DNA from 2 places in the Vibrio diabolicus genome. Region 2 is predicted to be linked to the other one. Evidence: predicted binding sites of a transcription regulator. Region 2 holds the regulator's gene; the other holds the start of a gene.
What was found. The regulator CRP, encoded in region 2, controls carbon source genes, mostly activating them, when cyclic AMP is high. The targets are predictions, from matches to a motif close to TGTGANNNNNNTCACA.

Region 1 (16,498 bases), 890 kb from region 2:
CTTTAAAACGAACGTCGATAGATGGCGATACTTTATCTTTGTATTCTACTTCCGCTTCAGCAAGAGCAGAACCACAGTCTGTACACCAGTGAACAGGTTTGAAACCTTTTAGCAGGTGACCATTGCTTGCGATCTTACCAAGAGCACGAATAATGTTTGCTTCAGTTGCGAAATCCATAGTGCGGTATGGCTTGTCCCACTCACCCATGATACCAAGGCGTTTGAAGCTCTCTTTCTGACCTTCAACCTGACCTGCTGCGTATTCACGACATTTCTCGCGGAATTCTGCTGCCGTCACTTTTTGGCCTGGCTTGCCTACTTTTTTCTCTACCATTAATTCAATAGGTAGACCGTGGCAATCCCAGCCAGGAATGTAAGGTGCGTCAAAACCTGAAAGTGTTTTGGATTTAATAATAATGTCTTTAAGAATCTTGTTTAGTGCGTGACCAATATGAATGTCACCATTTGCGTAAGGAGGGCCATCGTGCAATACGAATGACTTTTTGCCTTTCTTAGCTTTACGGATTTCACCGTAAAGATCTTCTTTGTACCAACGCTTAAGCATTTCTGGCTCACGATTGGCCAGATTGCCGCGCATTGGAAACCCTGTTTCAGGTAAGTTCAGGGTATCTTTATACTCACTCATCGATTCTTAATTCCGTTATATTGGGCGAAAATTAGACATTATGTTGAACGGTGGAATAAACCGCTCAACGCTTAAGCTGACGCAGCCACACCCTTGCTGCTTCAGCATCCAATTCGATTTGTTGTTTAAGTGCTTCAAACGACTCAAACTTTTGCTCATCTCGAAGTTTATGCAAAAGTTCCACTTCTAGTTGCTTGCCATATAAATTGGCATGAAAGTCGAATAAGTGTACTTCTAACTGCTGGCGAACGCCATTGACAGTCGGTCTTTGACCAATATTAGCGACACCACCAATTGGCTTATTTCCTAAGCCAAGCGCTTGAACAACATAGACTCCGGAGACCGGAGAAACACAGCGTTTCAAAGGAATATTCGCAGTAGGAAAACCTATCGTTCTTCCCAGCTTTCTTCCGTGAGAAACACGACCGCTGATGCTGTAGTTTCTTCCCAGCATCTGTTGCGCGGAATGCAAATCGTCACGCGCCAGCGCTTGACGGATAGCCGTACTGCTGACACGTAATTGTTGTAAACAAAAGCTCTGGGTACTCACGACATCAAAACCGTACTTTTCCCCTGCTTCCTGCAGCATTGCAAAGTTACCTGTACGGCCTTTGCCAAAGCAGAAATCATCACCAACGACAAGAAACTTAACACCCAAACGCTCGACCAACAAGTCACGGATAAATTCTTCCGCGGTTAAACTTGCAAAATGACGATTGAAATTGACGCAGAGCAAGCGATCAATATCGAGCTTACTCAATTGCACGAACTTATCGCGTAATCGCGTCAACCGTGCAGGTGCCTTATCTTTGGCAAACAGCTCCATCGGCTGAGGTTCAAAGGTCATCACAACAGAAGGCAATGATAGCCTGTCCGCTTGCTCAGACACTTGCTGCAATACTTGTTGATGGCCTTTATGGACACCATCGAAATTGCCAATAGTCAGCACGCAACCATGATGTCGCGGGGTGATATTGTGAATGCCTCTAATCAGTTCCATTGGATACTGCTTTCTGCCTCTGTTTTTACTTTACACTGTGTGAAACTGACGGATTATATACTAATCACCCTTAGTCTGTCCCAGCTTTTAGGTCTTTTAAGCGTGCACCCGTTAAAAATAGAACCACTAGGTAAACCACGGCTCCTAGACCGATCAACATTCCTAGTACACCGCTGCGGTGAGCAAAGCTCCAATCTAGCCACACTGACATGTCTTCCAATTGCCATAAGATCGCAGCCACCATCGCCGCACCTGCAATAACCAAACGTATAATAAAGAAGACGGTTCGTTTGGTGATTTGGTATACCCCTGCGATATGTAGACCACGATACAGCAATGCCATATTCACAAACGCCGAAAGTGCCGTCGCAATAGCCAAACCAACGTAACCATAAAAGTACGCAAAAATTGCGTTAAACACCATGTTAGTCACCATCGCAATGATGCCGTACTTTACTGGCGTTTTAGTATCTTGACGCGAGTAATAACCTGGCGCGAGCACCTTAATCAGCATGAAGTTCAACAAACCTGAAGCGTAGGCAAAAAGCGACAATGATGCTTGATGTACGTCTTGAGGAGAAAATTCACCTCGCATAAACAGAACCATCAGCATAGGTTTTGCCAGTACCATCAGACCAAGCATTGCAGGAAGGCCAAGCAAGATCACCATGCGCACCCCCCAATCCATGGTTTGCGCGAAGCCTTCACTTTGTGCGTCAACGTGTTTACGTGAAAGCGCGGGTAAAATCACAGTCGCAATCGCAATACCAAACAGGCCTAAAGGAAATTCCAATAAGCGGTCTGAGTAATACAGCCAGCTGATCGAACCGGTTTGCAAAAAACTGGCGATGAACGTATCAAACAACAGGTTAATCTGACTGACCGATACACCAAATAAAGCGGGGATCATCAAAGTACGGATTTTTACCACACCCGGATCGCGCCAGCCCCATTTTGGCTTAACCATGACGCCAGCTTTAATAAGGAAGGGAATTTGGAATAAGAACTGGACCAAACCACCTAAGAAAACACCAATGGAAAGCCCTATTTCTGGCATTTCCATTTGCGGCGAGATAAACCACGCCGCCAAAATAATCATCACATTGAGGAAAACAGGGGTAAAGGAGGAGACAGCAAATTTACCTAATGTATTGAGGATAGCGCCCGATAGAGCGACGAAGGTAATGAACCATAAATAGGGAAAAGTGATTTTGAGCATCACGCTAGCAAGCTCAAACTTTGCTGCAGCCGGGCCACCATGCATCCAGTCAAGGAACCAACCAAAACCAAACACTGCAGTGACCACGCCGGAGCCTAGGACACCTAAAATGGTAACAATAGAGACTATCACCCCTAACGTACCCGCCGCTCTAGCAATCAGTTCCCGAGTTTTATCCATGTCGCCTTGAGCATGGCTTTCCGTTAAAACAGGTACAAACGCTTGGGAAAAAGCCCCTTCAGCAAACAAACGTCGTAAAAAATTAGGAATTTTATTGGCGAAGAAAAAGACGTCTGCGCTTGCTCCTGCCCCCATTAAATTTGCCACTACAACATCACGAACTAGGCCAAGAACGCGGGAAATAAATGTCATAGCACTGACGATCATGCCAGACTTGAGTAGTCGTTTACTCACTGTAACCTCGGAATATCACCATAAGACAGCTAACCCTATACTGTTTCTCTGACAGGTGCTGTAAATAGACGTCAAAAATCTATCCGCGGGTTGTAAGGAATAAGTGTGCCTTTCGCGGATAATTATTAGCATTGGTATAAAAATGCTGTTAGAATCCCCGCCATCTTAACCGCGATAACCTCTCTTACCAAAATTTGTTTTGGCTTAGATCGGTTTTTGCACAAATCATTTGACATTTAAGCGCAAATGAGGGATATTCCTCGCCCTTAAATTGTCACAGAACTAAGTTTTTGGGAGTTAGACCCTTGGCAAATAGTAAATCTGCTAAGAAGCGCGCTATCCAAGCTGAGAAACGTCGTCAGCACAATGCTAGCCGTCGCTCAATGATGCGTACTTACATGAAGAAAACTGTTGCTGCTATCGAAGCAGGCGACAAAGAAGCTGCAACTGCTGCATTCGCTGTAGTTACACCTATCCTAGACCGCATGGCAACTAAAGGCCTTATTCACAAGAATAAAGCAGCTCGCCATAAGTCTCGTTTCGCTGCACAAATCAAAGCTCTTTAATAGAGTCCTGATTTTACAGTGAAGAAAAAACCGACCTTGTGTCGGTTTTTTTATATCTACAAAATTTTCTTAATAAAAAAGCTGGCAATGCCAGCTTTTCTTTTTTCTGCACGCCTATTCAAAGGCATCAGCTTATTTACCTTATAAAGCTCAAACTGGAAAGCACCAATAAAACACTTGAGAACAAAGCAAATTGGTCGATGCGCAGCAACTCTACCATCAAAAGTTTAACGCCACTCTCAAATATTCCAACGAGTTAGATTCACAGCCTAAAATGAACGATATATTAGGTATATGTAATTAACGCTAAGCGCTTTCAGCGCAATAAAGACTATGCAGTGTTTTTATTAACGCTTTCACTTCATCACTCTTCAATGTGTAGTACACGGTTTGTGCTTCTTTCCTTGTCGTGACTAGCTCATCACGGCGAAGCCAAGCAAGATGCTGAGATAATGCCGACTGGCTTAGCTCTAACTTTGCACACAGCTCTCCCACGGACAGCTCTTGGTTATGCAGCATACAAAGGATTTGTAGGCGTCTCTCGTTTGCCATCGCTTTGAGCAACACGACGGCTTTTGCGGAGTTCTGCTCCATTTCTTGTAGATTCATGTGTTGGACCTCTAGCTACAACTTACTTATTCCAACCCTGGCCAGCTTGTTGTGTTGCACTGATTTATATATCTAAGAAAATCAAGATACACTTCCAGAGTCTTCATTATTAGAACCTCTAATTTAGTTGTTAGTGATACACCAATATTATCCACCAAAGTGAAGAATTGATGCGCCATCAATAATTAATAGTTTTGCTCACTAAAACAAGTATCTTGAGTTACTTAGGTATTATTTAGAATTATATTTTTATTGATAGTAATCTATTTATTTGCGCAACGATACGGGTTTACTCAAACATTTGACTGAAATCAGCATCACAAACATTTTTTACCGCTGGGTGTTGGATCATTCGTTCCGCAAAAATCACGTAGTACTCTTCTTTTAACCCATCGACATGACCAATTAGCTGTAGATTTCGGTCGTCCTCAATCTCCGACATGTATACGGTCGGCGCTAAGAAAATTACATCATCGTGATACCGTGCGAAAGCCTTCATCAACGCAACATCATCAAATTCTCCCAACACATTAGGCTGAAGACCTTGACGATCAAACCACTGAATAACCTTACGCCCCATTGCTGTTCGGCTTGCAGGAATCAAAAGCTTTTTCTGTTCCAGAATCTCAGGGAAACGCACATTTTCAATTTCAGAAGAGGCGAAAAAGCTCATGCTGCTCTCACCTAGCTTTTTGCTATAAAGGCCAGGGCTTTGAGTTGAGTCAACGGGACAATCCGAGAGGATCATATCCAGCTTGTGCTGAGACAGTCGTTCAAGTAGCAATTCGTGGGTTGACTCATAACAGCGTAAATGAATACTGTTATCTTCCGGGACAGTCGTCATTAGTACTTTACTGACCAAGCGTTTAGATAACGCATCGGCTACGCCAACTTCAAACAGAATGTTCGAGTGCTGACTGTAATTGACGATATCTAACATCTCATAACTCAAACCAAACATTCGGTCGGCGTACTTAAAAACAAGTTGCCCTAACTCAGTTGGCTCAACTGTACGACCATTTCGTTTGGTTAACTTTCCTTTCATGCGTTCTTCAAGCGCTTTAATCTGCCCTGTCACGGTTTGCGGTGTCAGGAAAAGCGCATCGGCCGCTTTAGTTACAGAGCCCTGTTTGCACACCATCCAGAAATAATATAGATGGTTGTAGTTTAGATGTGACATGATCAAGTCCCGAAAAGAAAGTGATGCTTTTTATACCAAATGTGACAGAGACAAACAATAAACTCGACAAAACCATACAATACATTACAAAAACATAAGTTTTACCGAACATATAAAATTAACACTGTCATAAAAGTTGAACTGAGGCGCATTTTCTTTCTAAAGAAAACGCAATAACCACACAAAACGAAAGCAAAATTTATTCATTAAATTCAAACAGTTAAAAACCTTCATTTTTCCCTACTCACACCACTATCAAAAAGAACAATAAAAATTACTCACAGCAAGAAATCTGTAATATTACTGAAATATTTGTTCTCTAACATCGCCCGCAGTTTCAACTACAGACCGAAAAATGAACTGAAAGGTCAACGGAGAAAATTATGATGAACCAAGCTACTTCAACAGTGGCGCCAATTTCGAGCACTGCTCGTTGGTTACGCTGGGCTAACTTGGCATTCATGTTGTATCTGCTTCTTCTAGCAGTATCTATGGTTGGTAGTGGCTTCAAATGGGCAACTGGCGATCAAGCTAAGGTGCTATTTGAGTTTGCCGCTCACCCTGTTGCAGGTCTAATGATCGGCTTGGTGGCAACAGCCTTAATTCAGTCCTCAAGTACTGTAACGTCTATTATTGTAGGTTTAGTTGCAGGTGGCTTACCAGTAGAAACCGCGATTCCAATGGTGATGGGTGCCAATATTGGTACCACAGTGACCAATACGCTTGTTTCTCTTGGTCACGTACGTTGTAAAGAAGAGTTCAAACGTGCATTTGCAAGCGCAACTATTCACGACTTCTTCAACTTACTTGCTGTTGCTATTTTCCTTCCGTTGGAAATGATGTTCGGCATTTTAGAGAAAGTTTCTCATTGGCTTGTTTCTCCACTACTTGCTACTGGCGATATGAGCATTAAAGGCTTCAACTTCATTAAGCCAATAACAAAACCAGTTGTGGGTGCAATTAAAGAGCCACTTTCAACATTCGGTGATACTGTTGGTGGCATTATGCTTATCGTTTTGGGTATTGCGACAATCTTCGTTGCAATTACGGTAATGGGTAAGCTAATGAAGAGCCTAATGGTTGGCCGCGCACGTGAAATTTTGAAAAACGCGATTGGTCGTGGCCCTATTCACGGTATTGTATCGGGTTCAATCGTGACTGTGTTGGTACAATCTTCATCAACAACAACTAGCTTGATGGTTCCACTTGTGGGTACAGGCGTTCTTAAAGTTCGTGATATTTACCCATTCACGCTAGGTGCAAACATTGGTACTTGTATTACGGCGCTACTAGCAGCAACAGCCGTATCGGGTGAGTTTGCGGTATTCGCGCTTCAAATCGCTCTGGTACACCTAGTATTTAATATCATGGCAACGCTGTTTATCTTTGGTATTCCGTTCCTACGTGAAATTCCAGTGAAAGGCGCTGAGATGATTTCTGAAATGGCTATCAAGAACAAAGCTGTTGTCGGTGGCTACCTAATGTCTGTATTCGTTATTTTACCAGGCGCGATCTTAGCCCTAACGACATAACAATAACTTACATACCATCGCTTATTGTTTAGGCTCCACATTGTGGGGCCTTTTTTGCGTTAATGACGCTGTTCAAATTCGTTGTCTGGTGATAATTTGAGCCATACCAGCATACTTATGCTGGGCTACCTCATTTGGAGTCGACAACATGACGCAGCTTAATGGCACTATTTCTGATCAGCTACTCGCAATAGACGAAAACCTAACTCAACTGGTTGCTGATATTGATATCCTCAGTAGCGTGAATCCTCTCAATTATGCTCAGGAAAGAGAGCGCTTTATTAAGAACAAATACTCTCAAGAGCCTAACTTCCAATACTCAACCACCAATCTAGATACTCACAGCGCAAAACGACGTCTGTATGAACTGCCTTTAGAAAATATTCAAGACACCCAATTACAAAAGCTGTACGCGGATGTGATTCAGTCTTACGCAGATAAATTGGATCAAGTGAATACTATCGGTACACAAGAGTTTCTTTATAACTCCCTGCGCTATTACGGAGAGCCGAGCGCCAAAGATATTGCCAACGCCCATTTCATTTTACACCTTCCCACGGAAGAAGAGAGCAAACCGCAGCATGATAGCCGCGCGATAGCACACTTCATGCAAAACTTTGCTCAACGTAATGGATATGAGTGTGAAATACAGGTGTTGGATGGGATGTTAGCAAACGCACTCGTTTCGGGATCTCGAGTCAAAATTAACCACGCAGCATACATCGCGACCGATGAGTTAGAGGCTCTCGCACATCATGAAATGGGTGTACACCTTCTTACTACGCTTAACGGTCGTCAACAACCGCTAAAGGTTCTGAGCTTAGGGTGCCCAGCTAATACAAACACCCAAGAAGGGCTGGCTATATTGTGTGAATATCTGTCAGGACATTTCAGTATCAAACGCCTAAGAACCTTAGCCTTACGAGTCCTGGCGGTAGAGTCGATGATCAAGGATCGCGATTTCCGCCATACGTTCATGCTATTAAAAGAACAGTATAAAACGTCTGACCTTCAAGCATTCACAACGACTGCTCGTGTGTATCGAGGAGGCGGTTTGACGAAGGATTACTTGTACCTCAGAGGGTTCCGAGAGGTTCTAAATGCCTACGATAAACTGGGCAATGACTTTTCATTGTTGCTATGTGGGAAAACAGAACTGAAATATTTTGAGCTTATCCGCTCATTAGTGAGCAAACAAATATTCACCCAACCCAAGTTTATTAGCCCGGCACTGTCTGCACCGAAGCAGACCAACCCTATTCACCGCTATATTGTCAGTGCACTCAAGTAATATCTTCAAAGTACGAAAAAGCAAAAAAGCTCCATTCGGAGCTTTTTTCATATCTTGAAGAACAACACTGGTTACACTGAGAATGGGTAACGAATAGGGTCGTGATGCTCGTATCCTTCAACCCAAAAATCATCCAGTGTGACCCATGTTTCCAGATCTTCTAGAGATTTAATCTCTGGATTGATGTGGAACGTCGGCGCTTTTAATGGTTCACGTTTCAACTGAACATCACGCATCAGTTCAAGCTGATCTTCATAAATGTGCGCATTCACAATCTTATGAAATGCCTGACCAGGTTTCTTGCCCGTGATTTGCGCCATGATCGCCAAGAACACGTAAACTTGAACCATATTGAAGTTTAAGCCAAGCGGTACATCACACGAACGCTGAGTACTGTTCAGGTAAAGCGTATCATCCAGCAATGAAAAATGGTGGCTATACATGCAAGGACGCAAGCACCCCATGTGGAATTCACCCGGGTTGTAGAAGTTCAAGATTTCACCGCGATCATCAACACCACGCGTTAAGTCATCCACTATCTTGCGTAATTGGTCAACATGCCCGCCATCAGGCTTCGCCCATGCGCGCCCTTGGACACCGTAGACACGGCCCATGTCGTCTTCGCCCTTACGATATGGATTATTTAACCAAGCATCATTTAGGTTGGCATTGGCATCCCAGGTTTTCGTGCCCAGCTTACGAAAATCTTCCGCATTATCGTAACCACGAATATACCCTAGTAGCTCTGCAACGGCCGCATTCCAAAAACTTTTACGTGTGGTTACCAACGGAAATTGATTGTTCGCAACATCGTAGGTTAAATCCGCGTTGATTACGGTCAGGCAGCGCTTGCCTGTACGCTCATTTTCAACCCAAACACCTTGGTCAACGATGCGTTGACACAAATCTAAATACTGTTTCACACCAATACCTTACTTCGTCTTTTGTGGTAACTCGTCTTTGTAATGACCACGTTTGTATGCCCAAACCATCATTAGGACACCGATAACCACCATTGGCAGGGATAGAATCTGTCCCATGGAAATAAAGCCACCGAATAACCCCAAATGAGCGTCTGGTTCGCGCACGTATTCTACTAGGAAACGGAAGGTTCCGTAACCCGCAAGAAAGAGTCCTGAAACAGAACCTAGAGGACGAGGTTTCTTGATGAACCAATTCAAGATGAAGAAAAGTACGATACCTTCAAGCGCCATTTCATAAAGCTGCGATGGATGACGTGGCAGTGGACCACCATTTGGGAAAACGATCGCCCAAGGCATATCCGTTACTCGGCCCCACAATTCGCTGTTCATGAAGTTACCTAAACGCCCCATACCCAGACCAAATGGCACAAGCGGCGCGATAAAGTCGGCAACGCCGAAGAACGTTCGCCCGTTTTTGTGTGCATACCAGAACATCGCGGTAATCACACCCAGTAAGCCCCCGTGGAAAGACATACCACCGGTCCACACTTTAAACAAATACAAAGGGTCAGCCAGGAAAAGCTCAAAATTGTAGAAAAGCACGTAGCCAACACGGCCACCAATCACAACGCCAAGGAAGCCTGCGAACAACAAATCAGAAACCTGTTCTCGTGTCCAACCACTTCCCGGCTTATCCGCACGTCGGTTCGCCAACCATAGGGCGAACATAAAGCCCACAAGGTACATCAAACCGTACCAACGAACCGAAACAGGACCAATAGAGATTAAAACCGGATCAATATTGGGAAATTCAATATATCCCTGAGACATAAATCATTCTCTTCTTATCACAACAAAATAAATATACCCAAGTAACCTCTAGATGCTTGGTTCAGCGAGAATGACTTGGGTACAAACTTAAAGCAGCATGGTCGCTGCTACAAACATTAAGAACACCGCGAATATCTTTTTTAATACCGCAGTTGGAAGGTTAGTTGCCAGCTTCGCACCCACTTTTGTTGTGAGCATCGAGGCCATGGCAATCGCTAATAAAGCGGGAAGATAAACATAGCCAATACTGTATGAAGGTAAGCCTTCCACTTTATAGCCATGTAAGATGAAGCCGATCATACCAGAAATAGCAATCACGCAACCACAAACGGAGGATGAGCCCACCGCTTTACGCATTTCTATCCCGTGTTTATTTAAAAATGGGACCGATAGTGAACCACCACCAATACCAGCAAGGCTTGATACAACGCCAATCCCCGTGCCATACGCAACGGTCACCGGGCTGCTCGGCATAGGTTTACTGCTCGTAACTTTAATGGAACGGAACATTTGTACTGACAGGCAAAGAACAATGACACCAAATACTTTCGGCAAGTAGTGCGTAGGGATCCACTCAGCAATATTGGCACCGACAAAACCACCTATAACCACACCTGGCATCAACCATTTTACGACGAACATATCGACATTGCCGAGCTTAAGGTGATTCATCGCCGATGAGCCTGACGTAACAATAATACTCGCTAACGAAGTGGCTAGGGCCATGTGCATACTCATTTCTGGAGAGATTCCAGCAAGAGGAAGCAAATACAACAAGGCAGGAACAACTATCAAACCACCACCGATACCGAGTAACCCCGCCATCACACCCACAAAAGCGCCTAGCGCCAACAATAACAAAAATAAAGAGACGGTCACGATTTCCTACTTTTTACCTGCACGGATAAAGCCCGCAAAACCCTGTTGGATGAAGAAGTCATGCATCATTTGATGAATGTCCTCCCCGTAGGACTTTGTCATTGCTTGCTCCGCTAATTTTTCTAATTCTTCTTGTTGGCTATGACGAATCAAATATTTCACCTTAGCCACGTTGGAGGTGTTCATACTCAAACTGGTATACCCTAACCCAAGTAAGAGAAGAGCGCCAAATGGGTCGCCAGCTAACTCACCACAAATACACACTGGCACCTGATACTTATCGCACACGTCATGGATTTGCTTAAGCGCTAGCAGTACCGCAGGATGCATAGATTCATAGACATCCGCGACGCGGGAATTGTTCCTATCAACCGCTAATAAATACTGGGTTAAATCGTTTGTCCCGACAGAAACAAAATCAACACGGTGAGCAATCGTTGGCAATAAATACACCATTGATGGCACTTCGATCATGACCCCAACTTGTGGGAACTGAATTCTATCATCAAGCAACACGGCTTCGCTGTGGGCTTGATTAATCAAGCTAATGGCATCGTCTAGCTCTTTTACCCCAGACACCATTGGCAACAAAATACTTAAGTTACCGCTTTCTGCACTCGCCCTTAACATTGCACGCAGCTGGATCAAGAAAATGTCTGGATGATCCAATGTAAAACGAATGCCACGCCAGCCTAGAAACGGATTATCTTCTTCGATCGGCAAATATGGCAAAGGTTTGTCACCACCAATATCCAAAGTGCGCATCACCACTCGTTGATTCGGATAACTGTTGAGTATCGCTTGATATTGATGATACTGCTCATCTTCCGACGGAAAGTGATGCTGAAGTAAAAATGCAATCTCAGTTCGGTACAACCCAACACCATCAACACCTGTATTGATGGCAATATTACTGTCTGCACTGAGTCCCGCGTTCAGCATAATTTCGATATGGTGATTATCTTGCGTAACCGCAGGGAGTGCGAGGTCTTTGTTTACCATGGCAAACAATTCAGACTCTTCGCTTACTAAGCTGCGATACTCTCGCAACAACTGGCGGTTTGGCTCTAAGAAGATCTCACCCGTATAGCCGTCGACTATCCCGAGTTTGCCATTCACCACATCCGGATTAATGTTGGCGCCCATGACTGCAGGGACCCCAAGAGCTCGAGATAAAATGGCAGCGTGAGAGTTTGCGCCTCCCTCTAATGATACGACAGCTAACAAAAACTCTTTAGGTACAGAAGCGAGCAAGGTGGCAGTGAGTTCGTTCGCCACCAAAATAATGGGACGATCAATTGCAGAATTTTCTTGCTCACTGTTGTGCAGAAAATAGAGCAGCCTTTGCCCTAACTCTCGGATATCTTGCGCTCTTTCACGCATGTATACATCCGACATTCTGGCAAATCGATTCGAGTATGATTCTACAACTTGGCGTAACGCCCAGTCTGCCCTATCTCCTTTTTCAATCTGCTTCTTCAAATCACCGCGAAGCATCGGATCATTCAGTAAGTGAGTAAACAGATCGAAGATCGCCAGCGCATCTTTGTTGATTTCACTGTCCAGTTTTTTCCGCATACGGCGAAAGTCATTTAACGCTCGCTCTATCGCCACCAGCAATGTCTCGTGCTCACGTTCTTTATCTAACGTGGACGAAGGGAAAACATCCGATAAACTCGGCTGGGTATTGTCGAACCAAAACTCTCCAATCGCGACACCAGTAGATGCAGGCAAACCTTTTAATACCGTGGGTTTAGATGCCAACTGCCAATGCCCAAGATTCTGCGCATGCGCAATAAGCACTGCTAGCTGAGCGGACAACGTGACAAGAAAAGACTCTTCCATTTCACTGAACAAGCGAGGTGTTTTTTGCTGGATCACCAACACACCTAAAACTTGTTTGCGATGAATGATTGGAGTGGCTAAAAAGGAGTGGTAAATCTGTTCACCGAGTTGAGGGAAGAATTTAAACTCGGGATGTTTTGAGGCTTCGGCAAGGTTGAGTGGCTCTGCGCTTCGTTTAACCAACCCAACCAAGCCTTCATTGAAGTTGATATGAATACTATCACCTTCAAAAATAAGGCCTTGAGTTGCCATTAACTCAAGGCGCTGCATTTCTTCATTAGCAAGATAGATAGTACAGCACTCAGTGCGAAGGGCAGCACAAGTCTCTTTCACCAATATATCGAGTGCCAGATGCACATCATCGACCCTGGAGACTTTCTCAACTATTTCCCTTAGCTGACTGAGCATGATTATCCTCTACGTTGCTTTTTTCTTTTCCCTTTCGCTTTTCTCTCTCGAAAAGGCATGGCTAAGGATGCAAACTCTTTCATCGCTCGTCGATAAACATCTCGCTTGAAAGAAACAACTTGCCTAACTGGATACCAGTAACTCACCCAGCGCCAACCATCAAATTCAGGGGATTTTCCGCGTTGCATATTAATACGAGATTCATCGCATTCTAATCTCAGCAGAAACCATTTCTGTTTTTGGCCGATACAAACAGGCTTGGAGTCCCAACGCACCAATCGTTTTGGTAGCTTATATCTTAACCAATGACGACTTGTTGCAATGATCTTAACGTCTTTTTTCGTTAAACCGACTTCTTCATATAACTCCCTGAACATGGCTTGTTCAGGAGTTTCACCTTCGTCAATTCCACCTTGTGGAAATTGCCATGAGTGTTGCCCGTATCGTTTAGCCCAGAAGACCTGACCATGGTTATTACATATCACAATACCAACATTAAGTCGGTAACCATCGCCATCTATCACTGGCTAACCTCTATGAATAAATTTTTTATTACCGTGATTTTTCCACATATCCCCATTACTAGCAAACTTACTGATGTGATATGAGCAAGATTTATTACCTTTTCACCATATTTGGATATCTTTTAATCAAGCCATACCTTATCAACACAAGAGTGAGACATTGCCCACATTTATTCACCTTTTCTGTGAATAACTTTGTGAAGAATTCAATTCAAATGAGTAATTCTGTTCAACCCCATCACAAGCAAAACAAATAAAGAAACAAAAAAACAAACATAAAGCATTGATAAAAAAGTCTTTATTTTAAAAAATAGCGATAAATCGATCTTCAGTTTCTTGATGATCTTTTCACCAAACTCAGATCGGTCAAAGATCCACCAATAGGCTATTTATCCACACTCACCTGCTATTCGTTTAGATGATTACAACAAAATCAACCCCAAAAATGCATTTTAACCCCTGTTTATTCATACAGACCCCGTCAGGATCTTATCAATACCTCCTCCACCTGTGGATAAGTTATGAATTGATCGTTCTTACACCGCCTCGGTGAAATCTTAAACAGTAGATTTGGCCGGAGTTTGATAAACTATATTTTTTGTAATACCACCTTGTGACTATGAAACCAGAACCACAAACAGAAGCAGAGCTATTGGAACGAGCGCATGATATGGCAGGACTCAGTTTTGCTGAGTTGGCCGCCGAGGCGAATATGATTGTTCCTGAAAACTTAAAACGAGATAAAGGTTGGGTGGGTCAATTACTCGAATGGCACTTGGGCGCCCCAGCTGGCAGTAAACCTCAACAAGATTTCGCTAAGCTAGGGATCGAGCTGAAAAGTATTCCGATCAGTCACTCTGGCAAACCGTTGGAAACAACCTTTGTTTCGGTGGCTCCTCTCACAGGTGTTCATGGTCTTACATGGGAAACAAGCCACGTACGCAACAAGCTGTCTCGTGTGCTTTGGGTACCAGTGGAAGGGGAACGAGAAATTCCACTTGCAGAAAGACGTGTTGGTAGCCCACTGATTTGGTCACCAGACGACGACGAAGAGCGTATTTTACGAAACGACTGGGAAGAGCTAATGGAGATGATCGTCTTGGGGAAATTTGATCAAATTTCCGCCAGACACGGAGAAGCGCTGCATCTTCGCCCTAAAGCCGCGAATGCAAAAGCACTCACCGAAGCATACAGCTCAAATGGCAAGCCGATAAAAACTCTGCCCCGAGGTTTTTACCTCAGAACACAGTTTACTGAGCAGATCTTACTCAAGCACTACATCAGCACGCCATCTGAGTAATGTTGTTTCCGCCATTTAGTGCGTCACGAGCGATAACTCGATATCACAGTACGAGGCTGCCTCTTCAGTGCCACATTCGTCATACGCATTGTGCAGCCTTAAGTACGCTTTATCTACCCCTAACCTCAGCAGCTCTTCTTTCACCAAATCTAGCGAACCGAAATGTATCGGCTCTTCACCGTCTTTAATCGGCTCAAGTTGATGCTTGTACTCCACTGCTAGCAAATAGTCAGAGACATCAGAACACCCAATCACAAATACTTTGGGAGTTTTATAAGTATCTTTATGGGGACCGTGTAACCACATGTCCAATTGATGCTTCTGCATAACGTACCTCCTTCACACGATCATTTAAGTGTAGTTAGGCTATGTATAGCTTTCGAGTTTGGTCTTCCTTTATACGTAAATCATTTGCGATAGCGGTTAAAAATCCCCTATATTGGAATCACTTATTTAGTCGGTAACTCTTCAAGGACGTGATATGCAATACACAAAACTACCGCACTCATCACTTGAGATCAGTAAAATCTGCCTCGGAACCATGACGTTTGGCGAGCAAAATACAGAAAAGGACGCCTTTGAACAGCTCGACTTTGCCCTTGATCATGGGGTGAATTTCATTGATACCGCAGAGATGTACCCTGTACCTCCCAAAGCGGAAACGCAAGGACTCACCGAGCAATACATCGGTAATTGGTTAGCAAAGAGCGGCAAACGTGAAAAAGTTGTGCTGGCAACAAAAGTGGCTGGCCCTCGTGGTGTCCCTCACATCCGAGACAACATGAGCCTTAATCGTCGCCACATCCATACAGCAATTGATGACAGCCTTAACCGCCTGCAAACGGATTATGTCGATTTATACCAATTACATTGGCCTCAACGTCAAACTAACTGCTTTGGTCAACTCAACTACCCATACCCTGACAAACAAGAAGAAGTCACGTTAATTGAAACATTGGAAGCGCTTACAGAATTAGTGAATGCAGGCAAAGTACGCTATATCGGCGTATCAAACGAGACGCCGTGGGGTGTGATGTCGCTACTGCGTTTGGCAGAGAAACACGATTTGCCAAGAATTGTCTCCATTCAAAACCCATATAACTTATTGAACCGCAGCTTCGAAGTTGGCTTGTCTGAAATCAGCCATTACGAAGGCGTTCAGTTACTTGCTTACTCTCCTTTGGCATTTGGCTGCCTGAGTGGTAAATACCTAAACGGGGCAAAACCTGAAGGCGCTCGATGCACTAAGTGGGAGCGTTTTGCGCGCTACTTCACTCCACAAGGTGTTAAAGCGACCGAAGCTTACGTCAATTTAGCACAAGAGCATGGTT
Region 2 (16,498 bases):
GCCAGCGTGTTGCAACTTATCTTTGAGCTGCTCTGAGCTTAACGCTTGAGCTTCAATGACTAAATCCGCTTGAGCCAAACCTCGCTGAGCTAATGACTCTGAGCACACAAAGACTTGTTCGATATCGTATAAATCGAAAAGCTTCAGCATCGGCGCATAATCTTTGCTCAAGATCTTACTCGGTTCTTGTCCTAGTAGAAGCTGGTAAACCCCATCTCCCATGAAAATGACGCTGATATCTTCACAGTAAGCCGACGCGGCTAACAGTGCATCCACACCTTCACGACCAGCCGCACTGCCATGCGGTGCGCTACGAAATAGATAAGTTAGCTGACTCAAAACTGTACCACTCTGTCTTGGGTTAACATCGCTTCGGCTAAGCTACCTAAGCCGGCTTGCTCAAAACCTTCCGCTAGATTGCTCTGGACCAAACCATGTTGATTCGCTTCTTCTTCACTTACGATCCCGCGACGCAAAGCCGCAGCAACACAAGTTTCTAGACGAACACCATGCTCTTTTGCCAAAGATTGCCATGCCTTATTGAGATCAAATTCGTCGTTGGCAGGCACACTCAAAGCATTACCATTGGTCACGCCCTCTTGATAAAAGAAAACGCTCACTAACTGATGGCCTTGCTCAATCACCGCCTTGGCGAACTGATAAGCACTGCGTGCTGACTGGCTACCGTAAACAGGACCGTTCACCACCAACGTGTAAGTCAGCTTACTCACTTTTCATCGTCCTCGGTTTTACGTTGACGAATGTATAAGTAGACGGTGTGTTTTGAAATGTTAAGACGATCTGCAACGCGGTTGATGGCATCTTTAATATCGAAGATGCCTTTGTCGTACAATTCCATCACGATTTGGCGATTCTTGGTGTTGTTCGATACGGATTTATCCGCATTGATCTCTTCGATGGTGCGTTCAACAGTTTGGTCCACCAGCTCTTCTACGTCACTAGCAAAGTTAACCGAGGAAGCCGCTTCTTTTGCTTCTTGCGTTGGCATGAAAGATTGAAGGACTTGCGAGAAAGGCGCATCCAAGTTGACGTTGATACACAACAAACCAATCACGCGATTTTCACCATTACGAATGGCAACAGTGATCGACTTCATCAACACGCCACCTTTTGCACGGGTAAAGTACGAACGTGAGAAGTTGCGCTCCGAGCCTTCGATGTCTTTTAGCATTTTAAGCGCTAAATCAGTGATCGGTGAGCCGACTTGGCGACCCGTGTTTTCACCGTTAGCGATTTTAATTGCAGAGGTATTTAAGTCTTCTAGCGAGTGAAGAACGATTTCACAAAAGGGACCTATCAGGCTGGCGATACCATCAACGACCGCCTCATAAGATCTTAAAATGATTTTGTCGTGCTCGGTAAACGGCATCACGTTAACGGATTCCATTTCGAGCAACATCTCCGCGTTTATTGTTTCTGTAGTTGTCATAAGCCTTCGAGCGAAAAATCAACAAATTGGTGTAAGTTTATCAGAAAATTTGAAAATCAACCTAGCAAACTCACCAACTAGTGACCTAGAACAAAAAAGGCCCGTTAAACGGACCTTTTTCAATAACTTATCGCGGCTTATTGTTATTGCTCTGCGTTGTCGTTCTCGACTTTTAGCAGCTCAACTTCAAATACTAGCGTTGAGTTAGCAGGAATGCTTGGTGTGTCTTGATCACCGTATGCTAGCTCTGGCGGGATAACGAATTTGAATTTAGAACCCACAGGCATTAGCTGAACACCTTCTGTCCAACCTGGGATTACACGGTTAAGTGGGAATGTTGCAGGTTCACCACGATCGTAAGAGCTATCAAATTGCGTACCATCGATTAGCGTACCTTTGTAGTGTACTTGAACCGTATCAGTGTCTTTTGGCTTCTCGCCTTCAGCTGGAGTAATAACTTGGTATAGAAGACCTGTATCTGTCTTCACTACGCCTTCTTGCTTCTCGAACTCAGCACGGAAATCATCGCCAGCTTTTTTTGCTTCAGCTGCTTTCTCAGCTGCTTGTGCTTGCATCTTTTCAGCAACACGCTTATCTAGAGATTCTAGTGCTGCACGTGTTTCTTCTTCATTCAATTCAGCATTGCCTTTGAAGACGTCTTCGATACCTTTTAGTACCAAGTCTTTGTTAAGATTAATGCCGATTTCGCTTGGCTTGTCGATGCTTGTGCTTAGGTAGTTAGCAAATGAAACACCGATTGCGTATGCCGCTTTATCGTCGTCGGTTTTAAAGTGAACCGCTTTACCGGTTTCTGCTTGAACTTGTTCTGCTTGAGGTGCGGCTTCTGTTTTAGTTTCTTCTTTCTGACAACCTACCGCTAGCATAACTGTTGCAGCAAGTAGCGACACTTTTAAAACTGATTTCATTAAATTCTCCCAATAATGGCTTTGCCATTGGTTGTTGTGCACAAATCTTCTATGAGACTAGTGAAGACAATCGTTATACCAATATACTAGCTATATGTCTTAAGACACAAACCGGATTATTAGATGTGATGCAAAGAATTTCTCATTTATTCCTATATTTAATTGTCATCACCACGTTAAATGGTTGCTTTTTCGCCGAGCGTGAAGTGCAGCGTTGGCCGATAGAGCCTCAGGGTGCGACGAGCTTCGCACTTAGCAGAGATGGACGATTTGCTCTGCTCTATTCTCAGCAACACCATTTGATGTTGTGGGACCTAGAGCAAAATGAACAACTAGCCAACCTGGGTGAGCTCGATGCCGATGCCAACGTGGTATCCCATATTCGTATCTCAGACAATGGTCGCTATGCAGTCACAGCGAGCCAAATGAACTTCGCAGTTTGGGACTTAGGCTGGACGCAATCCAAAGGCCTTTGGTCTATTTCTGATGCGCTCATTCGCGACGTTGATATCACCAGTAACGGTGAACAAGTTCTGCTCGGGTTATCCAACGGTAAAGCAATTTACGTCAACTTAGTCACCGGACGTCGCTTGGAGTTCCTTGCGCATCGTGAAAAAGTCAATTCCGTCGCCATTTCTCCTAATGGCCGCTTCGCACTGACTGGTGGTAATGACTACAAAGCGTATTTGTGGGACACCGAAACCGGACAAGTGCTGCGGACCTTCGAACATGAACAACGGGTTGTTCGTGTTGCCCTGCAACGAGATGGCAAGTTAGCAATGACATCCGATGGCGGAAACCAAGCGGTAATTTGGGATTTAAAAACTGGACAAGAGGTCACACAGTTGAGCAGTTGGTCGCGCCAATTGATCTTCTCTACTGCGCGATTTTCTGATGACGGAACTCAGTTAGTGACAGGAACGCCTTCTGGCCGCGTTTCAATATGGGATACTCAAACCGGAAAACGGATTGGCGGATTTGAAGTTGAGCCAAAAAAAGACACTCGCCCTCCCCGTGCGCTCGTGTATGATGCAGCCTTTGATTCAAAACAACGCGTAATTACTGCTACTTCAGCAGGTATTGCCCAAGCTTGGCAGTTAGAGAACGGATCATGACAGAAAAAATCATTCAGCAATTGGAAGCACGCATTAATGACTTAGAATGTCAGCTTGCGTTCCAAGAACAGACTATTGAAGATCTGAACGGCGCCTTATCGCAGCAGCAACTGCAAATTACCAAGATGATCGATCAGATGAAATATGTGGTAGGTAAAGTAAAAAATATGGACTCGTCGAATTTAGCCGATCCGTCAGAAGAAACCCCACCACCGCATTATTAAAATGCAGGCTCAAATAGCATAAAGCCCAGAACGTGTTCTGGGCTTTGTTGTATTGATTACTTAAGAGGCACTCAAGAGGAAGCTATTCGTCAGCGTCGATTTTGACGCTCAACTCGCCTTGAGTGTTGATGCCAGCTCGGTACATACCAGAGCTGTTCATCGCAAAGTGCAGCTCACCTTGCGCGTCAATTGCGATTAAACCGCCTTCGCCGCCCATCTCTTTCAGTTCCCCCTGAATAATATGCTCACAAGCAGTATGAATATCTTCTTGTAAGTAACGCATCCGTGCGGCGACGTCTTCTGCGACACGTTTACGGATAAAAAACTCACCGACACCCGTAGTTGAAACCGCGACAACGCCATTTTCGGCCACCGTGCCGCAGCCTATCAAAGCCGAATCCCCAACTCGGTTGTATTTCTTATTCGTCACGCCACCCGTGCTGGTTGCAGCGGCTAAGTTACCTTGTTGATCCAACGCTACGGCTCCGACGGTGCCATGTTTACGATCATCTGGATAGCGAGATTCCGATAGTGCAAACAACCCCTTCTCTCGCATCGAAAGCAGTTGCTCATAACGGCGATCAGTAAAGAAGTAATCCTGTTCGGTATACTCATGGCCTTGTTCAAAAGCAAACTTCTCTGCGCCCTCACCCACCAACAACACGTGATTGCTGTTTCGCATTACGTCACGAGCGAGCTCAATTGGATTCTTGATATGACGAACACCAGCGACCGCGCCTGCGGCTTGGTTTCGACCATCCATGACAGAGGCATCCATTTCTACCATTTCGTTGTTGGTCAGCACCGAGCCTTTACCCGCATTAAAGTTAGGCGAGTCTTCCAATACTTTTACTGCAGCCACAACCGCATCCAAAGCGTCGCCGCCTTTCTCTAGAATTTGATAGCCAGCTTTTACCGACGCTTCCAAATCAGCCAAGATCGATTGCTGAAGTTCATTGCTCATCTGTTCACGTAAAATGGTGCCTGCGCCACCATGAATCGCAATCGAGAAAGGTTTTGTCATCGCTTTTTCCATGAGTTGTTCTTTTCTTCTATGCACTACACCTTAGATAAACAAAAAGCGCAAGTTGAAACCTCAACTTGCGCTTTTCAAAGCTTTACTAGATAAGATTATCTAGTGAAGGAGCTTGTGATTAGTGAGAACCACAGCTGCCGCCGCCACAGCAGCCTTCATCATCGTGATCATGGTCATGACCACAGCCACCAGCTTGATGGATATGACCGTGTTCGATCTCTTCTGCTGTTGCTTCACGTGTAGACATAACTTCTACTTCGAAAGTTAGTGTTTGACCAGCTAGCATATGGTTACCGTCAACAACCACTTCGTTGCCGTCAACTTCTGTTACTTCTACAGGGATTGGACCTTGGTCAGTGTCAGCCAGGAAGCGCATGCCCACTTCGATTTGGTCAACGCCTTGGAATACGTCCGCAGGAACGCGTTGTACTAGCGCATCGTTGTGCTCGCCGTAAGCTTCTTCAGGAGCTACCGTTACTGAGAACTTGTCGCCAGCCACTTTACCTTCAAGCTCTTTTTCAAGACCAGTGATTAGGTTGTTGTGACCGTGAAGGTAATCTAGAGGCGCTTCTGCTGTTGATTGATCAACAACCACACCGTCTTCCAACATTACTTTGTATGCAAGGCTTGCAACAACGTTCTTTTCAATTTTCATACTAACTCCAGGGAGATTAATTGACTTAACCTGAATGGGGTTAAGTACTGAGATATCTGGGTGTATTATGGGGATCAATTATCGAAGTTCAATTATTCCGGCTTAAAAATTCCGATCATTTCCTGATCTGAGTGTTTATTTTTCTCTACAGATTGCGGTTTACGCTGCTCAGTAAACTCACACTCGACACACTCAACTAACTCGATATTATTTTCAATCCACCAGCGCAGGGTATCTTGCTGGCTGCAATTTGGGCAGCTAGCGCCGGCAATAAAACGTTTCTTGATTTTCACGCTATTTCCTTAGCTTGAGTCTTGGCTCAAGTACTACTTCCAATGATTAGGTGACTGATGGTCGCTCTCCATCTCACGACCAAAAATTTCTTCTAGCTCTTTGCGTGCCTCTTTCGCTCTCTGAGCCAATTTCTTATCTTCATTGTGCTGAGGCAATAAGTCCTTAAGCATAGCATTATCTAACTTACGAAAATGTGCTTCTGCCCGCTTTGCTTGATAAGGGTGCATACCAAGTTCTACGAGCGCTTGGCGACCGAGATCCAATGCCCCTAAAAATGTTTCACGAGAGTAATTCTCGACACCGTGGCTCATTAACTGATACGCCTCGACACGGCTTCTTGCTCGGGCTAGCAACTTAAGTTTCGGGAAGTGCACGCGGCAGATATCAACGATGGCCATCACCTCATCAGGTGAATCGGTACAAATGACCAATGCTTCTGCTTTATCTGCGCCAGCAGCCCGCAAAAGATCAATTTGGGTAGCATCGCCATAAAACACTTTGTAACCATACTTGCGCAGTAGGTGGATTTGGCTGGCATCACTTTCTAATACCGTCACTTTGATTTTATTGGCATACATTAAACGTCCGACGATCTGACCGAAACGTCCAAAGCCTGCAATGATCACGCGAGGTCGGCGATCCACTACTTTCGTGGTCATGCCCTCTTCTTCTTGATTCAGGGTATGAGCAAACCATTTTTTTTGTCCCATCAGCAAAAGTGGTGTCGTCACCATGGATAAACTGACCACCACCAACAAAAACGCCACTTGCTCTTTGGATAAAATGCCCTCTTGGCTCGCTGCGGTAAATATGACAAAGGCAAACTCACCACCTTGGCTTAAAATCGCGGCCATACGGCTTCTCGCTTTGGCTCCGACACGGGCAGCTCTCGCCAATGCATACAAAACCAAGCCCTTAACCACGACCAAAGCCACCACCGCGCCCAGAATCTCTAAAGGGTGTAATGCCAATAACCCCAAATTTACCGCCATGCCAACCGCGATGAAGAACAACCCCAACAACAAACCTTTAAACGGCTCGATAGCGATTTCCAATTCATGTCGATATTCACTCTCAGCCAGCAGAACGCCGGCTAAGAAAGTCCCTAGAGCCATAGAAAGCCCGAGCTTTTGCATCACGACAGAAATCCCAAGCACGACCAATAGTGCGGCGACGGTAAAGAGCTCACGAACGCCGCTCATCACAACAAAACGAAACAGTGGACGCAATAAAAAATGGCCACCAATCAACAGTGCCACCACACTGCCTAATACCGTGAAGACATCCAACCAACTACCGCCACTCTGCCCGCCAGCAAGCAAGGGCAACATTGCCAACATTGGGATCACGGCAATATCTTGAAAGAGCAATACCGCAAAACCAGACTGACCCGTTTCGGTGCCATTGAGCCCTTGCTCTTCAATCACTTTAAGAGCAATTGCCGTCGAGGACAGCGCCAATCCCATCCCAATCACCAAACTCACTTGCATGCTTACGCCGAACATACTGACGACACTGCCCAGCACGGCGGTCGTAACCACCACCTGCGCGCCGCCTAAGCCTAGAATCGGTCCTCGCATTTGCCACAGTTTTTTAGGATTTAGTTCAAGGCCGATCAAGAACAGTAACAACACGACCCCAAGTTCAGCAAAGTGCAAAATAGCATCAACATCACTGATTAAGCCAAGACCCCAAGGGCCAATCAACACACCGGCAAGTAAATAACCTAAAACCGAGCCAAGTCCGAGACGCTGAGCAATCGGCACCGCGATAACCGCAGCCGAGAGAAAGACCACGCTACTTTGAAGAAACTCACTGGTTATCGCCATACTGACCTCCTTGGTCTGTTGCTTCCCAGTTTTCAAGTGGGTTGTTCAACCACCGACGATACAGTTCGGCGTGCTCATACCGCTCAATATCCGAGACATTACGCGACCAATACAACACCAAAGGTTCAATCCAGTGCATTTGACACAAGGCAGCCGTCAGTTCAAACGGTTGTAAGATTTGCTCTAATGGATATTTGTTGTACCCCTTCGCGCTAAAGGCCTCTTCTTTCCCCCCCGTTGTAATCACACTGCGCCAGTATTTTCCCTCTAGTGCCGAACCTCCACCAAAAGCAAAACCTTTGCCCAGCACTCGGTCCAACCACTCTTTTAACAGGGCTGGGCATGAATACATATAAAGCGGGTGATGAAACACGATCACATCATGCATGAGCAACAACTCATGTTCGTAATTCACATCAATAAAGAAGTCAGGGTAAACACCGTAAAGATCGTGCACAGTGACGTGATCAAGCGACTGAGCTTTTTTAATCATCACTTGATTAGCAATCGAGTTATGTGGCTCTGGATGAGCATAAATGACCAGAACTCTTGGGAGAATAGACGGTGCAACAGCCAAATGGTCGTCCTTGTGGTTATTTTTATCCGTTATCAAATTGTTATACTTTTTTGTACAGCATAATGCAATTAAAGCGAATCAATCGACTTTTCCGGCCAATACCCCTACTATTCACCGCTAGATATATACCCAAGTGGCTTTAAAAACGATTGAAACCACTTCGCTATGTAACCAAGCAACGCGCACTGCGCAAAGTGAATGAAAACTTTATGATTACCTTTTCTGATATTCAGTTACTGCGTGGCGGTAAACCTCTTTTAGATCAAGCTTCAGCGACTATCCATCCTGGCGATAAAGTCGGCCTTGTGGGTAAAAACGGCTGCGGTAAATCAACGCTATTTGCATTGCTGAAAGATGAACTGTCGATTGATGCAGGCTCATTTAGCCAACCTCAACATTGGGAACTGGCCTGGGTCGCACAGGAAACGCCTGCGCTAGAGCGCACTGCACTGGAATACGTCATTGATGGTGATCGCGAGTACCGAGCGCTCGAAAAGCAGTTGGCTGAAGCGGAAGCACAAGACAACGGCACCTTGGTTGCCGAGATCCACGGTAAAATTGAAACCATCGGCGGTTATAGCATTCGCGCTCGCGCGGCAGAATTGCTCGACGGTTTAGGTTTCAGTCAAGAGCAAATGAGTTGGAGTTTGACTCAATTCTCTGGTGGTTGGCGTATGCGCCTTAACTTAGCTCAAGCGCTATTGTGCCGTTCTGACTTATTGCTACTCGATGAGCCAACCAACCACTTGGACTTAGACGCGGTGATGTGGCTTGAACGTTGGCTACAAAACTACCCAGGCACACTGATCCTGATCTCGCACGACCGTGACTTCCTTGACCCAATTGTTGGCCGTATTATCCACATCGAAAACCAACAATTGAACGAATACACGGGTAACTATTCGTCGTTCGAAAACCAACGAGCGCAAAAAATGGTGCTGCAGCAAGCGATGTTCGAGAAGCAACAGAAACAGATGTCGCACATGCAAAGCTACATCGACCGTTTCCGTTATAAAGCCTCTAAAGCACGCCAGGCTCAAAGCCGTATTAAAGCTTTGGAGCGCATGGAGAAAGTGTTACCCGCTCAATTCGATAACCCATTTAGCTTCCAATTCCGTGAGCCTGCGGCGCTGCCAAACCCAATCATGATGATGGATGAAGTATCGGCAGGCTACGGTGACAACCTGATCTTAGAGAAGATCCGCTTGAACTTGGTTCCTGGCAGTCGCATTGGTCTACTCGGCCGTAATGGCGCAGGTAAATCGACCTTGATCAAATTGCTCTCTGGCGAGCTTAACGCGCAAGGTGGCGATCTGACTTACTCACAAGGCGTAAAAATAGGTTACTTTGCTCAGCATCAATTAGAAACGCTGCACCCAGAGGAAACGCCGCTGCAACACATGATGCAGATCGCGCCGGATCAAACCGAACAACAGCTACGTGATTACCTAGGCAGCTTTGGCTTCCAAGGCGACAAAGCACTGGAGAAAGTCGCGCCGTTTTCGGGTGGTGAAAAAGCCCGTTTAGTGCTGGCCTTAATTGTGTGGCAAAAGCCAAACCTGTTGCTACTTGATGAACCAACCAACCACTTGGATTTGGACATGCGTCAGGCATTGACGATGGCACTGCAAACGTTCGAAGGTGCAATGGTGATTGTTTCGCACGATCGCTACTTACTGCGTGCTACAACCGATGACTTGTACTTGGTGCATGATCGTCAAGTTGCGCCGTTCGATGGTGACTTAAACGACTACTACAAATGGTTAACTGAGCAACAAAGAGCGGAACGCAAAGAAGCACAAGCTGCACAGCCAGCCAAAGATAGCGCCAACAGCGCGGCAGCGAAAAAAGAGCAGAAACGTCGCGATGCAGAATTTCGTAAGCAGACGGCGCCAATTCGCAAAACGCTGACACAATTAGAAAATAAAATGGATAAGTTAGGTGCTGCACTGGCCGAAGCTGAAGAACAATTGGCAGATAACTCACTGTATGAAGCCGAAAATAAAGCTAAACTTAACCAAGTGCTGGCTCTTCAAGCTTCTAGTAAGGCAGAGCTCGAAGAAATTGAAATGGAATGGATGTCTGCTCAGGAAGAACTGGAGCAGATGGAGCTAGAGTTTAATCAATGAGTAATCAACACGCTGAATACACACTCACCCTAGAACACCTTTGGCAGTTCAGTCTGCAATTTTATGGTGTGCGAGAAGTGAAAGAAGCGTGTTTATCATTACAGAACAATTATCACGGCAACGTGAACCTACTCCTGCTGCTCAGATGGCTCGATGAGCAGCAACTCATTTTCCAAGAAAAAGACTGGCCTCTGGTACAAAGCTGTCTGGGCCGAAGCGAAACCTTACTGCACTCTTTTCGCGACTTACGTCGCCATCTTAAGTCTCAAGTCAATGACGCTTTATATCGTGAAACCTTGCAGTTTGAGCTGCAACTAGAAAAGCAGCAACAAGCGGATTTGGTGAACTGCATTAACTCGCTCACGCTGGTCAAAAATGATGGCGCCCCACTCACGCTGAGATACTGTCGTCAACTTGGTGGTGAGCATTTGCAACAGGCCTTTGCTATTCCGGTGCCAAACATTCACCCACCAAAACGCCCATAAATCTGTAGAATACCTATAATCTTTATAAAGGATTATATTAATAAGTTCTTCAACTGACACCGAAGAACCGCATAAGAGCAGTTAGGTATGACACAATTTTTCGCAGCCGCCGGGATCAAAAACCCGCATCTTCAAACGCTTTTACCGCGTTTTATTCGCAAAAAAGCGTTGTTTACGCCGATTTGGCAAACCCTCGATACATCCGATGGAGACTTTCTCGATCTCGCATGGAGCGAGGACCCAACCCAAGAACCTGCGCAAAAAAAGCCGATTTTTGTTTTATTTCATGGACTAGAAGGCTGCTTCTATAGCCCTTACGCCAATGGCCTAATGAATGCATTTGCTCAATCCGGATGGCTGTCGGTGATGATGCATTTCCGCGGTTGTAGCGGTAAGCCAAACAAGAAAGCTCGCGCCTATCATTCTGGTGAAGTGACTGACGCCCGCCACTTCTTAGAGCACCTTGAGCAACGCTTTCCTGATAACCCCAAAGTTGCGGTTGGTATTTCTCTTGGCGGTAACATGTTGGCGAATTATTTAGCCCAATACAAAGACCACCCCATTTTGAACGCGGCGACCATTATCTCAGCGCCTTTAGACCTAGCAGCGTGTGCGAACCGTATTGAACAAGGCTTTTCGAAAGTGTATCGCCGTTACCTGCTCTCTTCGCTCAAACGCAACGCATTGCAAAAACATCACTTGTTGCATGGCGAGCTCGCTTTGTCCTACAACTCAATAAAACGTGTCACACGATTGTATGAATTCGATGATTTGATCACGGCACCACTGCACGGTTTTAAAGACGCACAAGATTATTACGATCAATGTTCTGGCTTAAGTAAATTACAACAGATCACGCTACCGACACTGATCATTCACGCCAAAGACGATCCATTCATGACCGACGATGTGATCCCGAAATTTGTTCTGCCAGATAATATTGATTACCGTCTCTTTGAGCACGGTGGGCATGTTGGTTTCCTTACAGGTTCAGCGCTCAAGCCGAAATTTTGGTTGGAAGAAGCGCTGCCAGCGTATTACGAAAGTATTGCTGCAGATTACCTTTCTGCTGTATCCAAGCAGCGAAAGCAGTAAACTAGCCGCTCATCATAAAAGTTCGAGGTATTTATGATCATTCCATGGCAAGACATTGCGCCAGAAACATTGGAAAACTTAATTCGTGAATTCGTCTTACGTGAAGGCACGGATTACGGAACCGTCGAGATTTCTTTGCAAGACAAAGTGGATCAAGTAAAAACTCAATTAGAAAAAGGCGAAGCGGTTATCGTGTTCTCTGAACTGCACGAAACCGTCGATATTCAGGTAAAAACAAAATTTTAGACCCTTCACATTTTACCGTACCCCACTCAATGACAAGGCATTGTTACGTGCTATAGTGGGTTATCGACCGTGCAGTAGCAGCCTACTGCACATTACAGGTAAGTAATTTTCGACAAGGTTTGTCATGTCAGCTAAACACCCAATTATTGCGGTTACTGGTTCATCCGGTGCCGGCACGACCACTACATCTGAAGCCTTCCGTAAGATGTTCAATATGATGAACGTTAAACCCGCATGGGTTGAAGGCGACAGCTTCCATCGCTTTACTCGCCCTGAAATGGATATAGAAATCCGTAAAGCGCGCGAGCAAGGTCGACACATTAGCTACTTTGGCCCTCAAGCTAATGACTTTCCAGGATTGGAAGAGTTTTTCCGTAAATATGGTCACGATGGCGCAGGCAGCGTACGTCGCTACCTACACACCTTTGACGAGGCCGTACCTTATAATCAAATGCCTGGAACCTTCACACCGTGGCAGGACTTACCGGAGAACAGTGACGTTCTCTTCTATGAAGGCTTGCACGGCGGTGTTGTGGATGGCGATGTTAATGTTGCGCAGCATGTGGATTTCTTGATTGGTATGGTACCAATCGTAAACTTAGAGTGGATCCAAAAGTTTGTGCGTGATACTCGTGACCGCGGTCATTCACGAGAAGCAGTAATGGATTCTATCGTGCGCTCGATGGACGATTATCTTAACTACATCACTCCGCAATTTTCTCGCACTCATATTAACTTTCAGCGCGTCCCAACGGTCGATACCTCCAACCCCCTTAATGCGAAGGGTATCCCAAGCCTGGATGAGAGCTTTGTCGTAATTCGCTTGCGTGGGATAAAGAAAGTCGACTTCCCATATCTCCTGGCTATGATTGATGGCTCATTCATGTCACGCCACAACACGATTGTCGTGCCAGGCGGTAAGATGAGCTTTGCAATGGAGCTCATAGTTCGGCCTATCCTACAACAGCTCATCGAAACAGGGAAAATTGGCTAAAAACCTGCCTGCGAAGATGTTTACTTTTCATACCGTGATCATGTGCACAGTTTTGCTTACAAAATCTCAATCATGGCACGATTAAAATCAAGAAATCGTTTTCGAAAAAGGATACTATTTCTTACCGAAACACAAGAGAGCTTGCAGCATATAAAAAGTGCTCTTATTCTAGTAGGCCTAATTCAGGCTTAGCTAAAATATGGATAGCGCAAGCGTACCCTGCAGAGGAAGTGAGATATTATGGTTCTAGGTAAACCTCAAACCGACCCAACATTAGAGTGGTTTCTTTCACACTGTCATATTCATAAGTACCCTTCAAAGAGCACGCTAATTCACGCGGGCGAAAAGGCAGAAACTTTGTACTATATCGTTAAAGGTTCTGTTGCGGTTCTTATCAAAGACGAAGAAGGTAAGGAGATGATCCTTTCTTACCTAAACCAAGGAGACTTTATTGGTGAACTTGGTCTATTCGAGGAAGACCAAGAGCGCACAGCTTGGGTTCGTGCTAAATCTCCTTGTGAAGTTGCTGAAATTTCTTTCAAGAAATTCCGTCAGCTTATCCAAGTAAACCCAGACATCCTAATGCGCCTTTCTGCGCAGATGGCTCGTCGTCTTCAAGTAACTAGCCAAAAAGTGGGTGACCTGGCGTTCCTAGACGTAACTGGTCGTATCGCTCAGACGCTTCTGAACCTTGCAAAACAACCAGACGCAATGACTCACCCAGACGGCATGCAAATCAAGATCACTCGTCAAGAAATCGGTCAAATCGTTGGCTGTTCTCGTGAGACAGTAGGTCGTATCTTGAAAATGTTAGAAGAGCAGAACTTAATCTCTGCGCACGGTAAAACTATCGTGGTTTACGGTACTCGTTAATCTCAAACCAGAGTGACGCGAACAAAATTATAAAAGCCACCAATGGCGACATTGGTGGCTTTTTATTTGTCTTGTAACCACATTAAGCTCAGAGCAACAAAAGACTAATGAGCAAGTTGGTTAGCCGAAAGGTTAACCCTAAAAGTTAGCCATTCGTACTTTCAAAGATTTTGTCCGCTGAAGCCGCCACAAAACCTGGGTACAGCTCACCGTTTTCCATCGGGTAGCGCTTAGCAAACTCGTAAAAGCCACCAGGGATAATTTCAGTGCCTTCGCTAAAGCGAACCGCCACTTTATCCGCCATGGTCGATGATTGTTCTAGCAGCACCTCAGGAGTGCCCTTCACTTCCCCGCCGTTTTCATTAATGGTAAATCCGGCCGTACGTAAGTGATCGTTTACTTGCTTCACTTCTTCGTATTCATTGAGCTGGTTAACGCTCACCGTGAAGTGGTTTGCGCCGTAACCATGCGCAGCCAACCAAGATGCATACTCACTTTCTTTAGCCAACGTTTGGTAGTCAGCAAAGCTTAAATCCCACAAGCGTCCACCATGTAAGAATGCGCTATCGTTCAGCTTGCCTGCATCGACTTGTGCCACCAGCTTTTTCACAATCTCTTGCAGCTCAGGTGAACACTCCTCAACTTTTAGCTCACTAATAAAGACTTTAGGTTGCTTCGGATCAGGGTGCTCATAGTGTTTAGCAACCAGCTTTTTACTTTCGAAAACGTAGTCACCACATGCCTGATAGCCAATGGCTACAAATGGTTTAGCTAAGGTTTCGATACCAAGAGGCGCAATATTGAAGGTACGTAAAGCTATATGATCATTAATCAGAGGCTCATCTTCTTGAAGCAGCTGATGTACTTTCGCAGCAGAGGGGCAAAGACGTTGAATGTAATCTTGCCATAGCGATTCAAATAACACATCGGGCGTCATAACGACTCCTTGTTACGAGATGTAGAGTTAAAAGGTAAGCGGAAGTTGACTGCTCGTTCACAACGAAAAGTTGTCCAGAATAATGAACGAGCAGCCATCAACCTGTGACGGTAAATGCCAGTCAGTCAACACGCTTTTCCGAGTCTTTGCTCACTTTCCGTGTTCTGCCAACGATCACTACAACCCATACCTAAATGATTCGCCGGCAAAGTGAGCCGCAATACATGGTTGCGACTCTGTTATTAAAACTTATAGCGCCACACCTGGGCTTAATGTTGCAGGCAAGATAGTCTCTTGACCTTCCATTGATGCCATCGGGTACGCACAGTAGTCTGCTGCGTAATAAGCGCTTGGACGTAGGTTACCTGACGCACCAGGACCACCAAATGGCGCATCACCACTTGCACCTGTGAGCTGGCGGTTACGGTTCACGATCCCAGCACGAATATGGTCAACGAAGTATTCCCATTCTTGGTCGTCAGTTGAAACTAAACCAGCAGAGAGACCAAAGCGCGTGTCATTCGCCAGTTCTACGGCTTTTTCTAGCCCTTCATAACGCACCACTTGCAGAAGTGGACCGAAGTACTCTTCATCTGGTAGCTCAGCAATGTTCGTTACATCAATAATGCCGGGAGAAACAAACGCCGCCTCTCCTGCTTTAGCTTCAATCAAGCTTTCACCACCAAGTGATTGTAGGTTCGCTTGTGCATCGAGAATGAACTTGGCTGCGGCAACGGAAATTTGCGGCCCCATAAATGGCGCAGGCTCTGCAAATGGTTGGTCTACGCGAATATTCTTCGTCGCTTCAACCAGTTTCGTGATGAGCGCATCACCTTTCTCACCCAATGGCACGTACAAACGACGAGCACACGTACAACGTTGACCAGCACTGATAAACGCTGACTGGATGATGGTGTACACCGTGGCATCCAAATCACCGTATTTATCAGAGATCACCATCGGGTTATTACCACCCATTTCTAGTGCTAACATCTTGCCAGGTTGACCCGCAAATTGACGGTGCAATACATGCCCTGTGTTCGCGCTGCCCGTGAACAGTACGCCATCAATGCCTTTCGCATCAGCAAGCGCAATACCGGTTTCTTTCGCACCTTGGACAAGGTTGATCACGCCTTTCGGCAGACCTGCTTCTTCCCAAAGTTTCATAGCTAGCTCGCCAGTCCAAGGTGTTTGCTCGGATGGCTTGAACACAACAGTGTTACCCGCTAGTAACGCAGGCACAATGTGACCATTTGGTAAGTGACCAGGGAAGTTATATGGCCCAAATACCGCCATCACGCCCAGTGGGCGATGACGTAACACAATTTGGTTGCCCGCCGCTTCACGGCTCGCTTCACCGGTGCGGTCATGGTAAGCACGAATAGAGATGGCAATTTTACCTGCCATTGCCGCTGCTTCAGTGCGCGTTTCCCAAATTGGCTTACCAGTTTCTTTGGCAATGACTTCGGCGATTTTTTCGCTGTTCTCTTTTACTTTCTCAGCAAAAGCCAACACGATCGCTTCACGCTCTGCAAATGGGCGTTTTTTCCAGTCAATAAACGCTTCACGCGCTGCAGATACCGCTTGATTCACCTGCTCTGCCGTTGCACCGTTGCCTTGCCAGATCACTTCT

Region 1: a site for CRP is predicted at 14,021-14,036, ahead of rppH (RNA pyrophosphohydrolase). Genes of this name have one in related genera too.

What each region holds. Positions count from the first base shown of each region.
Region 1 is NZ_CP042451.1:2,678,295-2,694,792, forward strand. It holds gene ileS (isoleucine--tRNA ligase) at 1-646, opposite strand, end outside; gene ribF (bifunctional riboflavin kinase/FAD synthetase) at 711-1,646, opposite strand; gene murJ (murein biosynthesis integral membrane protein MurJ) at 1,717-3,279, opposite strand; gene rpsT (30S ribosomal protein S20) at 3,585-3,845, shown strand; gene FR741_RS12720 (ArsR/SmtB family transcription factor) at 4,152-4,454, opposite strand; gene nhaR (transcriptional activator NhaR) at 4,744-5,634, opposite strand; gene FR741_RS12730 (Na/Pi symporter) at 6,021-7,166, shown strand; gene FR741_RS12735 (flavohemoglobin expression-modulating QEGLA motif protein) at 7,315-8,457, shown strand; gene FR741_RS12740 (thymidylate synthase) at 8,529-9,380, opposite strand; gene lgt (prolipoprotein diacylglyceryl transferase) at 9,390-10,211, opposite strand; gene FR741_RS12750 (sulfite exporter TauE/SafE family protein) at 10,299-11,090, opposite strand; gene ptsP (phosphoenolpyruvate--protein phosphotransferase) at 11,097-13,343, opposite strand; gene rppH (RNA pyrophosphohydrolase) at 13,346-13,867, opposite strand; gene mutH (DNA mismatch repair endonuclease MutH) at 14,487-15,167, shown strand; gene FR741_RS12770 (DUF6482 family protein) at 15,183-15,494, opposite strand; gene FR741_RS12775 (NADP(H)-dependent aldo-keto reductase) at 15,649-16,498, shown strand, end outside.
Region 2 is NZ_CP042451.1:315,298-331,795, reverse strand. It holds gene tusC (sulfurtransferase complex subunit TusC) at 1-339, opposite strand, end outside; gene tusD (sulfurtransferase complex subunit TusD) at 336-731, opposite strand; gene FR741_RS01615 (helix-turn-helix transcriptional regulator) at 728-1,450, opposite strand; gene fkpA (FKBP-type peptidyl-prolyl cis-trans isomerase) at 1,594-2,376, opposite strand; gene FR741_RS01605 (WD40 repeat domain-containing protein) at 2,505-3,491, shown strand; gene FR741_RS01600 (SlyX family protein) at 3,488-3,715, shown strand; gene FR741_RS01595 (isoaspartyl peptidase/L-asparaginase family protein) at 3,798-4,739, opposite strand; gene slyD (peptidylprolyl isomerase) at 4,870-5,406, opposite strand; gene FR741_RS01585 (YheV family putative zinc ribbon protein) at 5,499-5,699, opposite strand; gene kefB (glutathione-regulated potassium-efflux system protein KefB) at 5,733-7,529, opposite strand; gene kefG (glutathione-regulated potassium-efflux system ancillary protein KefG) at 7,513-8,106, opposite strand; gene FR741_RS01570 (ABC transporter ATP-binding protein) at 8,316-10,235, shown strand; gene FR741_RS01565 (TIGR02444 family protein) at 10,232-10,720, shown strand; gene FR741_RS01560 (hydrolase) at 10,808-11,815, shown strand; gene FR741_RS01555 (YheU family protein) at 11,849-12,061, shown strand; gene FR741_RS01550 (phosphoribulokinase) at 12,186-13,055, shown strand; gene crp (cAMP-activated global transcriptional regulator CRP) at 13,296-13,928, shown strand; gene FR741_RS01540 (DUF1338 domain-containing protein) at 14,074-14,865, opposite strand; gene astD (succinylglutamate-semialdehyde dehydrogenase) at 15,115-16,498, opposite strand, start outside.